Linked DNA regions of Megalodesulfovibrio gigas DSM 1382 = ATCC 19364. The main gene of each other region encodes a partner of the protein of the gene in region 2 in a complex. Links are inferred from orthologs where the notes say so. Each region holds a gene or a part of one and is shown on either strand. Other genes may lie near its edges. The genes, in order: mfd and uvrA.

Region 1 (7,541 bases), 480 kb from region 2 along the record:
GCCTGGGGCGTGGGCTGCACGGGAAGCTTGTCCTGCAGCTGGGCCACGCCGGCATTGATTTCGCCCAGGGTGATCATTTCTCCGTTGACCACAGCCACGATCCTGTCCACCACCTGCTGCGCGGCGGCGGAGTTGGCCAGCATGAGTATGAGAACCATCCATTGCGCGATGCGGTATGCCACGAGCGGCTCCTTTTCCTCGATCATGCGGCCCTCTTGCGGCGCGGGTGGCGCCTGCAAGCAGCTGCGGTCAATTATTTCGGGCAGCGCCATTGTTCTCGGCGTTGCCAGGCGTGGTGTCGTCACCGGAGGGTTGGTCCGAGGGCGAGGCCTCCAGCTCCACTTCCGGCCCTTCAAAGTCCAGGGAGGCGTTTTCGTCCAGCTCCCATTCCTCTTCGCCCATGGGCAGCCCCTGTTCCTGGATTACTTCCGGGCTCAGGGAGGCATTGTCGTCGGCCTCGTGCTCCTGCTGGGCGCGGGCCTGTTCTTCCAGGCGCTCCTTCTCGCGGGCCTTGGCCAGCAGGTGGGCGCTCACCTGGATGCTGGCCTGGCTCAGGGAGGTGGCCAGCCAGTCCTGAAAGGCCTCCTCCAGCCGGGCTTCCAGCAGAATCTTTTCCGCAATGGGGGAGCCCAGGCCGGCATCCAGCTTTTGGGCGGGGATGCGCTCCAGGAGGATGAGGCTTTCGAAGCCTGCCTGATTGGCCCGCACCACCGTGGGCGTGAGCAGGACCGCGGCCGCGAGATCCTCCACCCAGATCTTGGGCAGCCGATTCTCCTGCATGGTCATTTCCTGCAAAAAGACCTTGGGGAACGCCGTCTGCACTGCCGCCGGCTGCGGATTGGCCACATACGCCAGGGCGGCATCGCGCACCATGGTGCGCCCGGGGCCAGTCACGTGCACCACGCGCACCTGGGCCGCCTGCACGAACTTGTCCTGGTTGGCCTTGTAATAGGCCACCACCTCGGCCGGGTCTAGCTGCACCTGGGGCCGCAGCACTTTGCGGATGAATTTTTCCGTGGCCAGGTTGCCCTTGAGCAGCCGGCGCCACACGGCAAGGTCGATATATTCTTCCAGCAGCATGCGTTCGAACTCGCCGGGGGGGTAATCCATGCGGACCATGGCCTCGGCCTTGTTCAATTCGTCCTGGGTCACGCTCAGATCGCGCCGGGCCAGCTCCTGGCTGATGAAGGTCTGCACCAGCAACTGCGAAAGCACCATGCCATATTGATCCCGCAGGACGCCGATGGTGACTGCCGGCTGGCCGCCCCAGCCGAGCTGGATAAGATCGTAGGCGGATTCCAGTTCCTTGAGGGTGACGGGGTCGCCATTGACGGTGGCCACCACGCCTTCCTGCACGGGCTCCATGCTGCAGGCGGCAAGGCACAAGATGCCGGCAAGCATCGCCGGCAGGACGAATCGGGGGGGGCGTTGCCTCAAAAAAGACGCGGCAACGCGAAGGGGTGCGATGGTACGAAACAAAAGCTGCATCCGAATTCAGGCCTTGAGGGAGAAGATGGCGTCGCCAACCTGTTGCAGACGCTGGACCATATCCACGTTTTCATCAAGGCGCAACTCCAGTGTGGAGGGCGGCATGAGCCGCGCCCGGCCTGCCTGCCCGGCAACCCAGGCCACAAGCCGTGCCGGGTCCAAGGCCCTGGAGCTTTCACCCCAGGAAAGTTTGACCTTGCCGGGGAACAGATCGGCCTTGTGCACGCCCAGCTGCGCCAGTTGGCGCTTGAAGTCCAGCACGGCCAGAAAATTGCTGAGCTCCTCGGGCAGGGGGCCGAACCGGTCGCGCACCTCGGCTTGCAGTTCCTGTCGCACCTCGGGGGAATGAATGGAAGTGAACCCTTTGTAATATTTAAGCCGCTCGCGGGAGTCCGGCATGTAATGCTCTGGAATGTGCGCCGCAAAGCCGATCTGCAGTTCCGGCTCCACCACTTCTTCCCGCGCCGTGCCTCTGAGACGGGAGACTTCCATCTCCAGCATTTCCAGGAACAGATCCAGCCCCACCTTGGCAATGTGCCCGGACTGGCTCTCCCCAAGGATGTTGCCCGCACCGCGCAGCCGCAAGTCCTCCATGGCCACCTGGAACCCCGCGCCGAGGTAGTCCATGTCCATGATGATCTGCAGCCGTTTGCGGGTCTTTTCCGCCAGTTGGTCAATGGATGGTGTGACGAAGTACGTATACGCCTGCCGGTCGGATCGCCCCACCCGGCCCCGCAACTGATACAGCTGCCCCAGGCCGAAGAGCTGGGCCTGATCCACCACCATAGTGTTGGCGCGGGGAAAGTCCAGCCCGGATTCCACGATGGAGGTGCACACCAGGATGTCCAGCTCGCCGTGCCAGAAGGCGTGCATGGTCTCTTCGAGCTGCTTTTCGGCCATCTGCCCGTGGGCCATGGCCACCCGCGCCCCAGGCACCAGCTGTTTGACGAAATCCACCACCTGCTCCAGGCCCTGGACCCGGTTGTACACCCAGAACACCTGCCCCTCGCGGGCGAGTTCCTGTTCCAGAATACGCTTGAGCAGCTTGGGCTCGCGCTCGATGAGGGCGCTTTCCACGGCTTTGCGCTCCCGGGGCGGGGTTTCGATAATCGAGAGGCTCCGGATGCCCGAGAGGGACAGTTGCAGCGTGCGCGGAATGGGCGTGGCCGTGAGGGTGAGGGCGTCCACGTTCTTCTTGAATTCCTTGAGCCGCTCCTTGTGCTTGACGCCAAAGCGCTGCTCTTCGTCCAGCACCAGCAGGGAGAGATTCGGAATCTGAATGTCCCGGGACAGCAGCCGGTGCGTGCCGATGAGGATATCCACCTGCCCGCGTTTGACCTGCTCCAGGATGGCCCGCTGCTGCCGGGCCGTGACAAAGCGCGAGAGCATGGCCACGGTGATGGGCAGATCCTTGAGCCGGGCCTTGAAATTCTGAAAGTGCTGCTCGGCCAGCACCGTGGTGGGACACAGGATGGCCGTCTGCCGGCTCTCCAGGGCCGCGCGCACGGCGGCGCGCATGGCCACCTCGGTCTTGCCGAAGCCCACGTCCCCGCAGACCAGGCGATCCATGGGCTCGGGGCGGGCCATGTCGTCCAGCACGTCCTGGATGGCCTGGGCCTGGTCCGGCGTCTCCTCGAAGCCGAAGGACGCCTCGAACTCGCGGAACAGCTCGTTTTCCGGGCCGTAGGTAAAGCCCTTGGCCACCTTGCGCCAGGCATACATCTCCACCAGCTCCCCGGCGATCTGCTCCACGGCCTTGCGGGCCTTCTCCCGGGTGCGGGCCCAGCCGATGCCGCCCAGCTTGTCCAGAGCAGGTTCGATCTCTTCCGGCCCCTTAAAGCGCTGCACCAGCCCCAGCCGGTCCACGGGGAGATAGAGCTTGTCGTCTCCGGCGTAATGCATGAGCAGAAAATCGTTGCCCACGCCGCCCAGATCCAGCCGCACCAGCCCCTGGAAGCGACCCAGGCCGTAGTCGCGATGCACCAGCAGGTCGCCGGGGGTCAGCTCCTCGTACTGCCTGAGGCCGATGAATTCCTTGCGGGAGACGGCAGGCCGCACGGCGCCGCGCGGCTGCAACACGTCCTCCCCCAGGATGCGCATGCCGTTCCACTGCAGATCCGCCCCCTTGGCAAAGGGCGACAGCAGGGCAAAGAGCCCCTGGGCCGTGGTGGCATACGACGTTGCCGGGATGATGCCGTCCTGCGCGGCCAGGGCCAGAAATTTCTTGCGCCCCTGCTCCGAGGAGAAACACAGCAGGGTCTGCCGCCGGCTGCGGCTCCAGATTTTGAGCCGCTCCACCAAGGCCTGCCAGGGCCTGTCCCGCAGGCGTTGCTCCTCCAGCCGCTGGGTGTCTTCATCCTGGGGCTGTTCCTCGCGGTCCAGCCGCATGAGCTGCTCAAAGCTGTCGATGCTGTGCTCGGGCGCTTCGTCCCCCTCTCGCTCCAGCCCCATGACCAGGGACTGAAACAGCAGGGTGCGTCCGGCCTGCAGCCCTTTGAGGGCCTGTTCCGTGGAGCGCAGGTGCAGGGCGCGGCGTCTGGCCAGCAGCACGGACATGGCGCCCTCTTCGGCGCGTTTTTCCCAGGCCCAGGCCTGCTCTTCCAGCACGGCGGCAAACAGCTCCGGCGAGGCCTGCAGGCAGGTGCGGTCCCCGGGGAGCCAGTCCTCGAACACGGCCGGCGTTTCGTAGAACACCCCGGGGGTAAGGCCGGCGCCACCCTCTTCCAATGCCAGGCGCAGGGCCTTTTCCTCTTCCGGATCAATGCGTTTGGTCGTGCGCAGCGCCTTGAAGCGCGCCAGCGCCTCCTGCCGGGCCTGGGCCGTCACCGCCAGCGGCCGCACGGGCAGCAGCACCGCCTCCTTGAGCATGGCATGCGACCGTTGGGTGACGGGATCGAACAGCCGCATCTCCTCCACCGTGTCCCCGAAAAACTCCAGGCGCAGGGCATGCTCGTGCCCGGGGGTGAAGATGTCCAGGATGTCGCCGCGGCGGGAAAGCTCCCCTGGCCGCGAGACCAGCGTGGACCGCTCGTAGCCCCAGGTAATGGCCTGCTCGATGATCAGATCCGAGGGCAATTCTTCCCCGGATTTGATGACCAGATGATTGGTGTCCAGAAAATTGCGCGGCGGCCACCAGGGCAGGAAGTTGTCCACCGTACAGATCACCCCCACTCGGCCCTCGTGGGTCTGCAGGGCCCACAAGGCGGCAATGCGCCGGGCCCAGGCGTCCTTGCGCAGGGTGCGTTGGGCGGCCTGCTCCCGACCGCCGCCCAGCAGAAACGGCGGCAGCACCACCCAGCGGGCCTTCTGGCGCTGGAACTCCTCCTGGCTCTGGAAGAGCTGCAGCACCCCCAGCATCTCGTGCAGCTCGGCCGCACCGCGCACCACCAGCACCGGCCGGGCGCCAGCCAGCAGCAGTTCATGAGCCAGCAGGGCCCGGGTGCCCGGCCCAGTCTTGTACAAGGCGGCCTCGGTGCGCCCCTTGCCGGAAAGCGCGCGCACCAGGCGGTCAATGGCAGTGGCGGGGATATCGTACGGCGATGTCATGGCTGCACTTCAGGAAAAAGGGACGCAAAAGACCTCCGCGACGGCGAGAACCACATGCCGTCCGGAGGCGCGATGCACGGTTGTATTCCGGGACGGCCTACCGCAGCAGGCCGTCCCGGTCAATGGAACGCAGACGCCAGGAATGCGCCCAGAATGGGGACAGTCAATCCCGCGCAGGCCTAAATTCGGTTCAGGGCAGACTTTTCCTCGCGGGAGAGCAGGCGGTCCAAATCCAGCAGGATGAGCAGGCGATCTTCCAGCTTGCCCACGCCACTGATATATTCGGACTCCAGCCCGGCCACCACCGGCGGCGGCGGTTCCACGGTGCTGGCCGGAATGCGCAACACCTCGGAGACGGAATCCACCACGAACCCGACAATCATATTATTGATTTCAATAACAATGATGCGGGTGTGCTTGTCGTGCTCGCGGGAGGCCAGGCCAAAACGCCGGCGCAGGTCCAGGATGGGAATCACCTTGCCGCGCAGGTTGATCACGCCTTCCACAAACTCGGGCGCGCGCGGCACCTTGGTGATTTCCATGGTGCGGATGATTTCCTGCACCTTAAGGATATCCACGCCGAATTCTTCGTCCCCGATGCTGAACGTGACGAGCTGGAGCAGCTCGGCGTCCTGGCGCTTGTGTAGCTCTTCCATGCATTGCCCCTTCGATGAAAATCGTGTTGCCCGCGTCCCAGCCGCCGGGAAGCGGTCATGCCAAGTCTGCCTGGCCGAATCTGCCGCCCTCACGAGTCAAGCTTCCGGTGCAACACGTTATACGGGCATCCTTTTCGAAAGGCAACCGGCACGGCTGCAGGGCGGTTGTCTTCCACCCCGGCATGGCGTACAGAAGAAGCCAGCCCGGGCCACCGGTCCCGGACGATCCTTCCGCGAGGCTTTTCATGGCGCGATTCTTTCTGCTGGCCGGGGAATATCCCCTGGCCGATCAGCTCAAAACGCTCGGCGACGATGAACTCCTGGATTTCTGGGAAGAAACCCAATATCTGGAGCGTTTTTTGGACGAGGAATATACCGTTGAGGTCGAGGAATCCCTCGAATACGAGCGCATCATCCTGCAGGAGCTGCAATTGCGTTCCTGCCAGCGCAGCCTGTGCGCCCCGCAGCCTCCCACAGCCTGACGCCTTTTTGCCGGCGTCCCCCCGATCCCGTGCTGCTGCAGGCCGTGGCGGCCTTCAACGCCCGGGCCTACTGGGATTGCCATTACCTGCTGGAACCCCTCTGGCTGGCTGATCGCAACCCGACGCGGGATTTTTTCAAGGGCCTCATCCAGGTGGCGGGGGGGCTGTATCATGTGGACCGCAACAACCGGGCCGGTGCCGTCTCTTTGCTGCACAAGGGCCCGGCATACCTGCGCCCGTTTGCCCCCCAGTGCCAGGGGCTGGACGTGGCGGCCTGCCGGATCCAGGCGGCGGCCGTGCTGGAGTTCGTGCAGGCTGTCCCGCCGGCGCTGCCCCTGCCCGCCCTGCCCGACACCCTGCGCCCCCGACTCTGACGCCAGCCGCTGTGCATGCGAAGATTTTGTCACACAACCTTCGCAAAAAACATCCGCGGCTGCGCCCTGTTGCGTCAATCAAGCCCCCTCTGTTGATTTCATGAAGTATTTTTCATGGTTGACCCGCTTTACAACCTCGCGGCAACGCGCTAGCGTGTGCTCAACGGTGGGACGGTCCCGCCGCCCCCCGGCGAACTCTCCCGGGCGATCCGCAGAGATTTCCAGGAGAACGCCTTCACTGCAACGGAGGATACTTCCCGTTAACTTTCAACCCCATATCGGGCTGCTGCGAGCCCCGCATGCGCAACCAGGCCATGGGCCCCTCGCCTCACGCCAGTTGATGCATGCCAGGGAATCCTCAAGGATTCCCACGGGATTCACCCCGGAGCGCCATGCGTCTGCAGGCATTCTTCCTCAGACGACGTCCCCACATCGGACACCGCGCACACCTGGGGTGAATCTGTTTTGTCCGCCGTTTCCTGCCATTCCTTTCCGCCTCCCGTTGCCGCCCCTTGCCAGCCGTCATTCCTGAGAGTACATCGCGCCATGAGACCATGAGGCCATGAGACTGCGCGCGCCGTGCCGCCCGCCGTCGCGTGTTTGCGGCGTATGTGGCGACGGCCTGTTTTCAGGAGATCGGCATGTCTGCATCGTTTCCCCCCCTGTTCCTGTCCCTGTCCATGCGCCGTGTGTGCCGGCTGCTGCTGGCCGCCTGGTGTGTTCTCTGTTGCACAGCAACTGCCGCCCAGGCACAGCCCCAGCGCATCCCCGTGCCGCCGGTGGACCAGTCTGCCGACGATGCCTCCTTCCAGGCGTTCAAGGCCCAGCTCGGGCCGGCCATGCAAGGCCGCGACCCGCAATTCCTCGCCCGTCTGGTGGTGGACAACCGCCCCACCGGCTTCGGCCTGACGCCCATCCTGGAGTTCTTCACCGCAGACCCCTGCGGCCTGGGGATCTGGGACGAGCTGGCCCGCGCCGTGGCCCTGGGCTGCGTG
Region 2 (6,813 bases):
GTCTTCCATGTGCTTGCGGGCGGTGATGTCCTGATGCGTGCCCACCACGCGCAGGGGCCGGCCGTCCCGCCATTCCACCACCTTGCCGCGGGACAGGAGCCAGCGCCAGGAGCCGTCCCGGGCGCGCATGCGCAGTTCTTCCTGGTGGCTGGTGATTTCTCCTTGCCGATACTGCTGCATGTAGCGCCGGCCCTTGTCCACGTCCTCGGGATGCAGGAGCGCCGCCCAGCCGTCCACGGATTGTTCGATTTCCGGCTGGGTGTAGCCCAGCATGGCCGCCCAGCGCGGGGAATGGTACTCGCGGCCGGTTTCCAGATAGTGTTCCCAGAGGCCGTCGCTGCTGGCGTCAAAGGCTTCGGCCAGTCGTCGGTTGGCAAGGCGCAACTCGTCCTCGATGGCGATGCGCTGGCGAATCTCTTCCTCCAGCAGGGCATTGGCCTGGAGCAGATCCCGGGTGCGTTCCGCCACCATGCGCTCCAGATCCACCTTGCGCAGGGCCAGGGCGGCGCGGGAGGCTTCCAACTGCTGCAGATTGGCCGTCAGGTCCTGATTGGCCAGGGCCAGGCGGCGGGCGAGCTGGTCGCCTTCCAGCATGTGCGCCCCGGCGTGCAGCAGGATGGAGAGGATGGCCAGGGCGGAATCCTGCAGCTGGGCGCGTTCCACGGTCAGCACGGCCACGAACATGCCCTGGAAGGACGTGGGGGTGCGCAGGGAGTGCAGCAGCACGACCTCGGCGGGGTCGGCGCCATGCAGGATCTCCGGCGTGTTGCGGGAAAGGGCCCAGGCGAAAACGCCGTCTTCAATGAGCCGGTCCACTTCCGCTTCCAGCCGGTACGCCCAGTCCAGCGGCTGCGTCAGGGCGCGTTGGAAGTCTTGCGTGGCCGGGTCCACCATCCAGAGGCCCACGGCCTTGCACGGGATGAGCAGGCAGGCGCGGGAGGCCACCTCCTGCTGGATGGCCAGCCTGTCCTCTTCGGCCCCGCCGGAGCCGGTGAAGTTCACCAGGGAGGCGGCCAGGCTCAGGGCATCCAGGGCCTGATGCTTTTCCTCCAGCAGAAAACGATTCTGCGCTTCCAGGAAGGCCAGCCGGGCGCGCAGGGCCTGGGGCGTCTGGTCGGCGTGGTCCTGGTTGTCCTGGTTGTCCTGGTGGTCCTGGTGGTCCATGTCGGGCCTGACCTCAGCCTGCGGGCGGGAGTTCCCGGTCTGCCGGCACGGTATGGGTGAGAAACGCGCCGGTGACGGAATTCGGATCGGCGATGATCTGTTCCGGCGTGCCCTGGCTGACGATGCGCCCCCCGGATTCGCCGCCGCCGGGGCCGAGATCCAGCACCCAATCCGCCGCCAGGATGACGTCGATGTTGTGTTCGATGACCACCACGCTGGCCCCCTTGTCCACCAGACTGTGCAGCACCTTGATGAGCTTGCCCACCTCATGCATGTGCAGGCCCGTGGTGGGTTCGTCAAGGATGTATAAGGTCTTTGGCAGACTTCGTTTGCCCAGCTCACGGCTGATCTTGATGCGCTGGGCCTCCCCGCCAGACAGGGTGGTGGCCGGCTGGCCCAGGCGCATGTATTCCAGGCCCACTTCCTCCAGCACGGCCAGGCGGCGTTTCAGGGCGGGATAATTCTGGAAAAAGAGGCGCGCTTCGCGCACGCTCATGTCCAGCACGTCGGCGATGTTTTTGCCCTTGTAGTGCACGTCCAGGGTTTCGCGGTTGTAGCGCCGGCCCTTGCACACTTCGCAGGTGACGTACACATCGGGCAGAAAGTGCATCTCCACGGTGATGGTGCCATCGCCCTGGCATTTTTCGCAGCGGCCGCCGCGCACGTTGAAGCTGAAGCGGCCCGGCTGATAGCCGCGCTTTTTGGCGTCCGGCGTCTGGGCAAAGATGGTGCGAATCTCGTCGAAGATTTTGGTGTAGGTGGCCGGATTGGACCGCGGCGTGCGGCCGATGGGGGTCTGGTCGATGGCCACGATGCGCTCCACGGCCTCTGCGCCTTCCAGCCCGTCGATGAGTCCGGGCTGTTCCACCTTGAGCCCCTGCGAAAGCGCCAGATGCTTGTACAGCGAGTCCACCACCAGCGAGCTTTTGCCGGAACCGGATACCCCGGTGACGCAGACCAGGCTGGCCAGGGGAATGCGGCAGTCCACGCCCTGCAGGTTGTTGGTGCGGGCGTTTCTGACCACCAGACTGCCGTTGGCCGGACGGCGGGCGCTGGGCCGGGGAATCTGCAGATCGCCGCGCAGGTACTTGGCCGTGAGGGAGGATTGGCTCTGCATCAGGCCGCCGTTCCCATGCACGGGGCCGGCGTGGACAATCTCCCCGCCCTGCATGCCTGAGCCCGGCCCGAGTTCGATCACGTGATCCGCCGCCAGGATGGTGGCTTCGTCGTGTTCCACCACCAGCACGGTGTTGCCACGGGTCTGCAGGCTGCGCAGGGTGTTCAGCAGGCGGACGTTGTCCCGCGGATGCAGGCCGATGGAAGGCTCGTCCAGCACGTACGTCACGCCCACCAGACCGGATCCGAGCTGCCCGGCCAGGCGGATGCGCTGGGCCTCCCCGCCGGACAGGGTGGACATGTTGCGCGCCAGGGCGATGTACTCCAGGCCCACATTGGCCAGAAAGCCCAGGCGGTGCGTCAGTTCCTTCATCAAGGGCTCGGCGATGCGCGCCGTATGCCCGGGGAACACCCGTCCTTCCAGCCATTCCAGGGCCCGGACAATGGACAGGGAACAGAACTGGAAGATGTTCAGGTCATCCACCCGCACGGCCAGGGCCTCGGGCTTGAGGCGCGCCCCCTGGCAGCTGGGGCAGGGCATGGACTGCCGGAAGCGGGAGAGCTCGTCCCGCCAGATGCTGCCGAAATCCATGCCGCCTTCCAGGATACTGACCACGCCCTGCCAGTCCTGGGCTTCGTCGCCGTTGAAGAGCGCGCTCCAGGCTTCCTCGTTGTATTGGTCAAAGGGCGTGGTGAGGGTGAAGCCGTGGGCCTTGCCCAGCCGGGCCAGGGCGTCTTCGTACCTGGCGAACACCCGCGGGCTCTTCCAGGGCAGGAGGCCGCCCCCAGCCAGGGACAGGCCCCGGTTGGGAGCCAGAAGCCGCGGTTCGAAATATTCCACGCTGCCGATGCCCGAGCAGGTGGGACAGGCGCCCTGGGGGGAGTTGAAGGAAAAAAGCTGGGGGGAGGGGGCCGGGATGGCGATGCGGCAGTCCGGGCAGGCCGAATCCGTGGCCAGGACGCGGTCCGCCACGCTGCCTTCGGCATCGGGCAGGTGCAGAATCACCCGGCCCTTGCCCATGTCCAGGGCCAGTTCCACGGAATCCGCCAGCCGGCCGCGCAGCTCGGCGTTGTTGTCCGGCCGGCTCACCAGCCGGTCCACCACCAGATCCAGGCTGTGCTTCTTGTTCTTTTCCACGGCCGGGATCTCGTCCAACGACAGGATCTTTCCGTCCAGCCGCACGCGGGCAAAGCCCTGGGACTTGAGCTTCTTGAGCTTGTCCTGCTGGGTGCCCTTCTGGTGTTCGACGAGGGGAGCCAGGATCATGAACCGTGTGCCCTCGGGCAGGGCCAGGAACTCATCCACGATCTGATCCGTGCTCTGGGCCTGGATGGGCCGGCCGCATTTGGGGCAGTGGGGCACGCCTAAGCGGGCATAGAACACCCGGAGAAAGTCGTACATTTCCGTGGTGGTGGCCACGGTGGAGCGCGGGTTGCGGCTGGCGCTCTGCTGCTCCAGGGAGATGGCCGGGGAGAGGCCCTCGATCTTGTCCACGTCGGGCTTGTCCATCTGGGGCAGGAACTGCCGGGCATAGGCCGAGAGGCTCTCCACATAGCGGCGCTGGCCTTCGGCGTAGACGATGTCAAAGGCCAGGGTGGACTTGCCCGAGCCCGAGGGGCCGCAGATGACCACCAGCTCGTCGCGCGGGATGTCCAGCGTGAGGTTCTTCAGGTTGTGCTGCCGCGCCCCTTCTATCCGGATGACGCGCTGACCGCGCCCGCTCGCCATGCTCACCGTGATGCTCCTGCCGTCAGACTGACTCGCTGCGGACTTGATTAACAGATCAGCCCCCCAAAGGAAACTGCCGTCGCAGGTCAGGGAAACAGCCGCGCCAGCAGGACAACCATGGGTAATGCCGGCAGCAGATTCGTCAAGGCGATGTGTTTGATGTCCAGGAGTTTGATGGAAATCCCCAGGATGAGCACCCCGCCCGTGGCCGTGAGGGCGGCCATGGAGGGCTCGTCGAACACGCCTTGCAGGGTGGTGGCGAATACGGTGAGGCCCAATTGATACACGCCCACCGCCACACTGGAGAAGAGCACGCCCACGCCGTATGTGGAGGCCAGGGCCACGGAGGCGAAGCCGTCCAGCACAGCCTTGGCGAAGAGGATGCTGTGATCGCCGCGCAGGCCTTCGTCAAAGCTGCCCAGGATGGCCATGGGCCCCACGCAGTAAATGACGCTGGCCGTGACCATGCCATCCACAAAGGTGGACGTCTTTGATTTCACTGTTTTTTTGAGGCGAACGGCCGCGCCCTCAAAGCGTTGCTCCAGCCGGAGCCATTCTCCCAGAATGGCCCCCAACAGCACGGCGAAGATGATGTGCAAGGGGTTTTGCATGGCAAGGCTCATCTTCACGCCCAGGGCCAAGGTGCACAGCCCCAGCCCCTGGAAGACGATGATGCGGTAGCGGTCCTGCAGTCTGCCGTGCAGCAGCAGTCCCAGGCCGCCACCCGCCAGGATGGTGGCCACATTGAACATGGTTCCGAGAGGAAGATGCATGGTGGTGGTGCGGGCAGAAGGGTGGAGAAGGGCAGTCAGCGCTTTGCCAATACTGAAAATGGCCCGCAAAGGAAAGAAAAAATCTGCGCTGCAGAACTCCCGTCTTGACGCACCGGGGCTGATGGGGTAGTAGGCCAAATTTCCGCCGGGGTGGTGAAACTGGTAGACGCACCGGACTCAAAATCCGGCACCCGCAAGGGTATGCGAGTTCGATTCTCGCCCCCGGCACCACAAGACCAAGCCCTTACGCTCGCTGCGTGAGGGCTTTTTTCTGTGCTGGAGCGATGTTCTCCAAGTCTGCTGGCCTGCGCACTGGATTGCCTAGCGAATCGGTTTGGGATATCCACCCAAAAGTCAAACACTTCCGTAGTGGTATCAGGAAGGGAAGGGGGAAACATCTTGCAACCATCAAGGTGGGGGGGATTCATGGAGCGTATTTGCGCGGTTGCGTTGGCAATCCTGTGCGGGTTGGCCATCTCGACCTCGGCCCATGCCGTGGACGTCAAGGTCAAAGGGAATTTCCTGTTCAACTGGTCGTATATCGATCTGGGTAGCCTGGGCTCCCGGGACTGGTCCGATGAAGATCACTTCTCCGCCAAGCAACGCACGCGTCTGCAAGTGGACTTCGTGGCCAGCGAAAACCTCAAAGGCATCGTGCTGCTTGAGATTGGCGACACCCGATGGGGCGACGCCAAGGCCGACGGCCGCGGTGCTGGCGGGGCCCTGGGCGCGGACGGCGTGAACCTGGAGACCAAGCGCGCGTTCATCCAGGTCACCATCCCGGATACGGAACTGCTGCTTTCCATGGGCATTCTGGGGATGGCCGGCCCCGGACCCATCGCCGGTTCGCCTTTGTTTGATGACGACGTGGCCGGCATATTGGCGCAATACACCGTCTCGGACATGCTCACCGTGGGCGCGGTCTGGGCAAGGCTATACGACCTGGCCAAGACTGGCGACCCTAACCCCTGGGACGAATTCGATATGTTCGCCTTTCTGGCTCCCTTACAGGGAGACGGCTGGAAGGTGCACCCGTACGTGGTGCTCGCCGCCATGGGCCGGGATTTTCTGGGCAGCTCCAGTGCTGTGAACACACCGTCCATGCTCGCGCCGGCGGTGTACTCCGGTTTGGTTCCCTTCACCCCGGCAGCCCTGGATCAGCGCACCCTGGCCTGGTGGGGAGGCGGCGCCATTACGCTGGATATGTTCAATCCCTTCACTCTGATGCTGGAAGGATTGTACGGATCCATGGACGCCAGAGGCAGCGTGGCCGATCGCCGGGGCTACTACCTGGCTGCGGAACTGGATTATGCCCTGGAATGCGTGACCATCGGTCTGTTGGGCTGGTATGCCTCCGGCGAGGACGCCTCCTGGCGCAATGGGTCCGAGCAGCTTCCCATGATAGCCGCGGACTGGAATCCCACCACCTTTGCCTGGGACGGCGGCAGCCTGCTGACCACGGACGATCTGCTGGCCAACAGTGCCGGGCTGACCCACAACAATCCCGCTGGCAAGTGGGGCGTGGCGCTTTTGCTCAAGGACATTTCGTTGATGGAAGACCTGACCCATCAGTTGCGCTTCCTGTATGCCAGCGGCACCAACAGTTCCAAGAGCCGCCGCATGCGTGACGTCACAGTGTGGGGCGAGGTTCTGACCCCTGTGGAAGGCATTGAACTGACCACAGCGGACCAGTTGTATGAAATAAATCTCGACAGTGAATACAAGATATACGAAAATCTGGCTTGTATTCTGGAGCTTGGGCTGGTGCACCTGCAGTATGGCAATACCCTCTGGGCACCGGACAATCGCGGCACCAGCTGGAAAATGGGCTGGGGCCTGAACTACACGTTCTAGAGCATTTTACTTTTGAAAAAGGACGTTACGAGAGGGGAAACCATTTGAAAACGGTTTTCCCTCTCGCGTTCTCCCAGTCCATGACTTTGATAGTGGCTTGCAATCATATCGAAGGCATCAGCTCTCATTGTCTGCAGCAGGTGGGGGATCGGCCTCGCCATGACTGGTCCATTCGCA

Evidence for each region.
Region 1: the proteins of uvrA (region 2) and mfd are in contact, whole or in part, in a crystal structure (PDB 4DFC), measured with the Escherichia coli proteins. The link is inferred for Megalodesulfovibrio gigas DSM 1382 = ATCC 19364 from one-to-one orthologs.

The regions. Positions count from the first base shown.
Region 1 is NC_022444.1:1,785,331-1,792,871, reverse strand. What follows is about bases 1,295-5,403. They hold mfd (transcription-repair coupling factor), read right to left. Parts: upstream 5,035-5,403; coding sequence 1,495-5,034; downstream 1,295-1,494. Other genes in these bases: DGI_RS07785 (chemotaxis protein CheW), read right to left, coding at 5,214-5,403; DGI_RS07795 (hypothetical protein), read right to left, coding at 1,295-1,365. Outside these bases: DGI_RS07800 (SurA N-terminal domain-containing protein), read right to left, coding at 1-182; more of DGI_RS07795, read right to left, coding at 250-1,294; more of DGI_RS07785, read right to left, coding at 5,404-5,690; DGI_RS07780 (hypothetical protein), read left to right, coding at 5,936-6,172; DGI_RS07775 (DUF309 domain-containing protein), read left to right, coding at 6,145-6,546; DGI_RS07770 (hypothetical protein), read left to right, coding at 7,188-7,541. UniProt on the Escherichia coli protein: Couples transcription and DNA repair by recognizing RNA polymerase (RNAP) stalled at DNA lesions. Mediates ATP-dependent release of RNAP and its truncated transcript from the DNA, and recruitment of nucleotide excision repair machinery to the damaged site.
Region 2 is NC_022444.1:2,266,920-2,273,732, forward strand. Bases 978-4,358 are described here. They hold uvrA (excinuclease ABC subunit UvrA), read right to left. Parts: upstream 4,010-4,358; coding sequence 1,178-4,009; downstream 978-1,177. Other genes in these bases: DGI_RS09945 (hybrid sensor histidine kinase/response regulator), read right to left, coding at 978-1,164; DGI_RS09955 (DUF554 domain-containing protein), read right to left, coding at 4,096-4,358. Outside these bases: more of DGI_RS09945, read right to left, coding at 1-977; more of DGI_RS09955, read right to left, coding at 4,359-4,782; DGI_RS09965 (outer membrane homotrimeric porin), read left to right, coding at 5,209-6,636; DGI_RS09970 (dihydrolipoyl dehydrogenase family protein), read right to left, coding at 6,754-6,813. UniProt on the Escherichia coli protein: The UvrABC repair system catalyzes the recognition and processing of DNA lesions. UvrA is an ATPase and a DNA-binding protein. A damage recognition complex composed of 2 UvrA and 2 UvrB subunits scans DNA for abnormalities.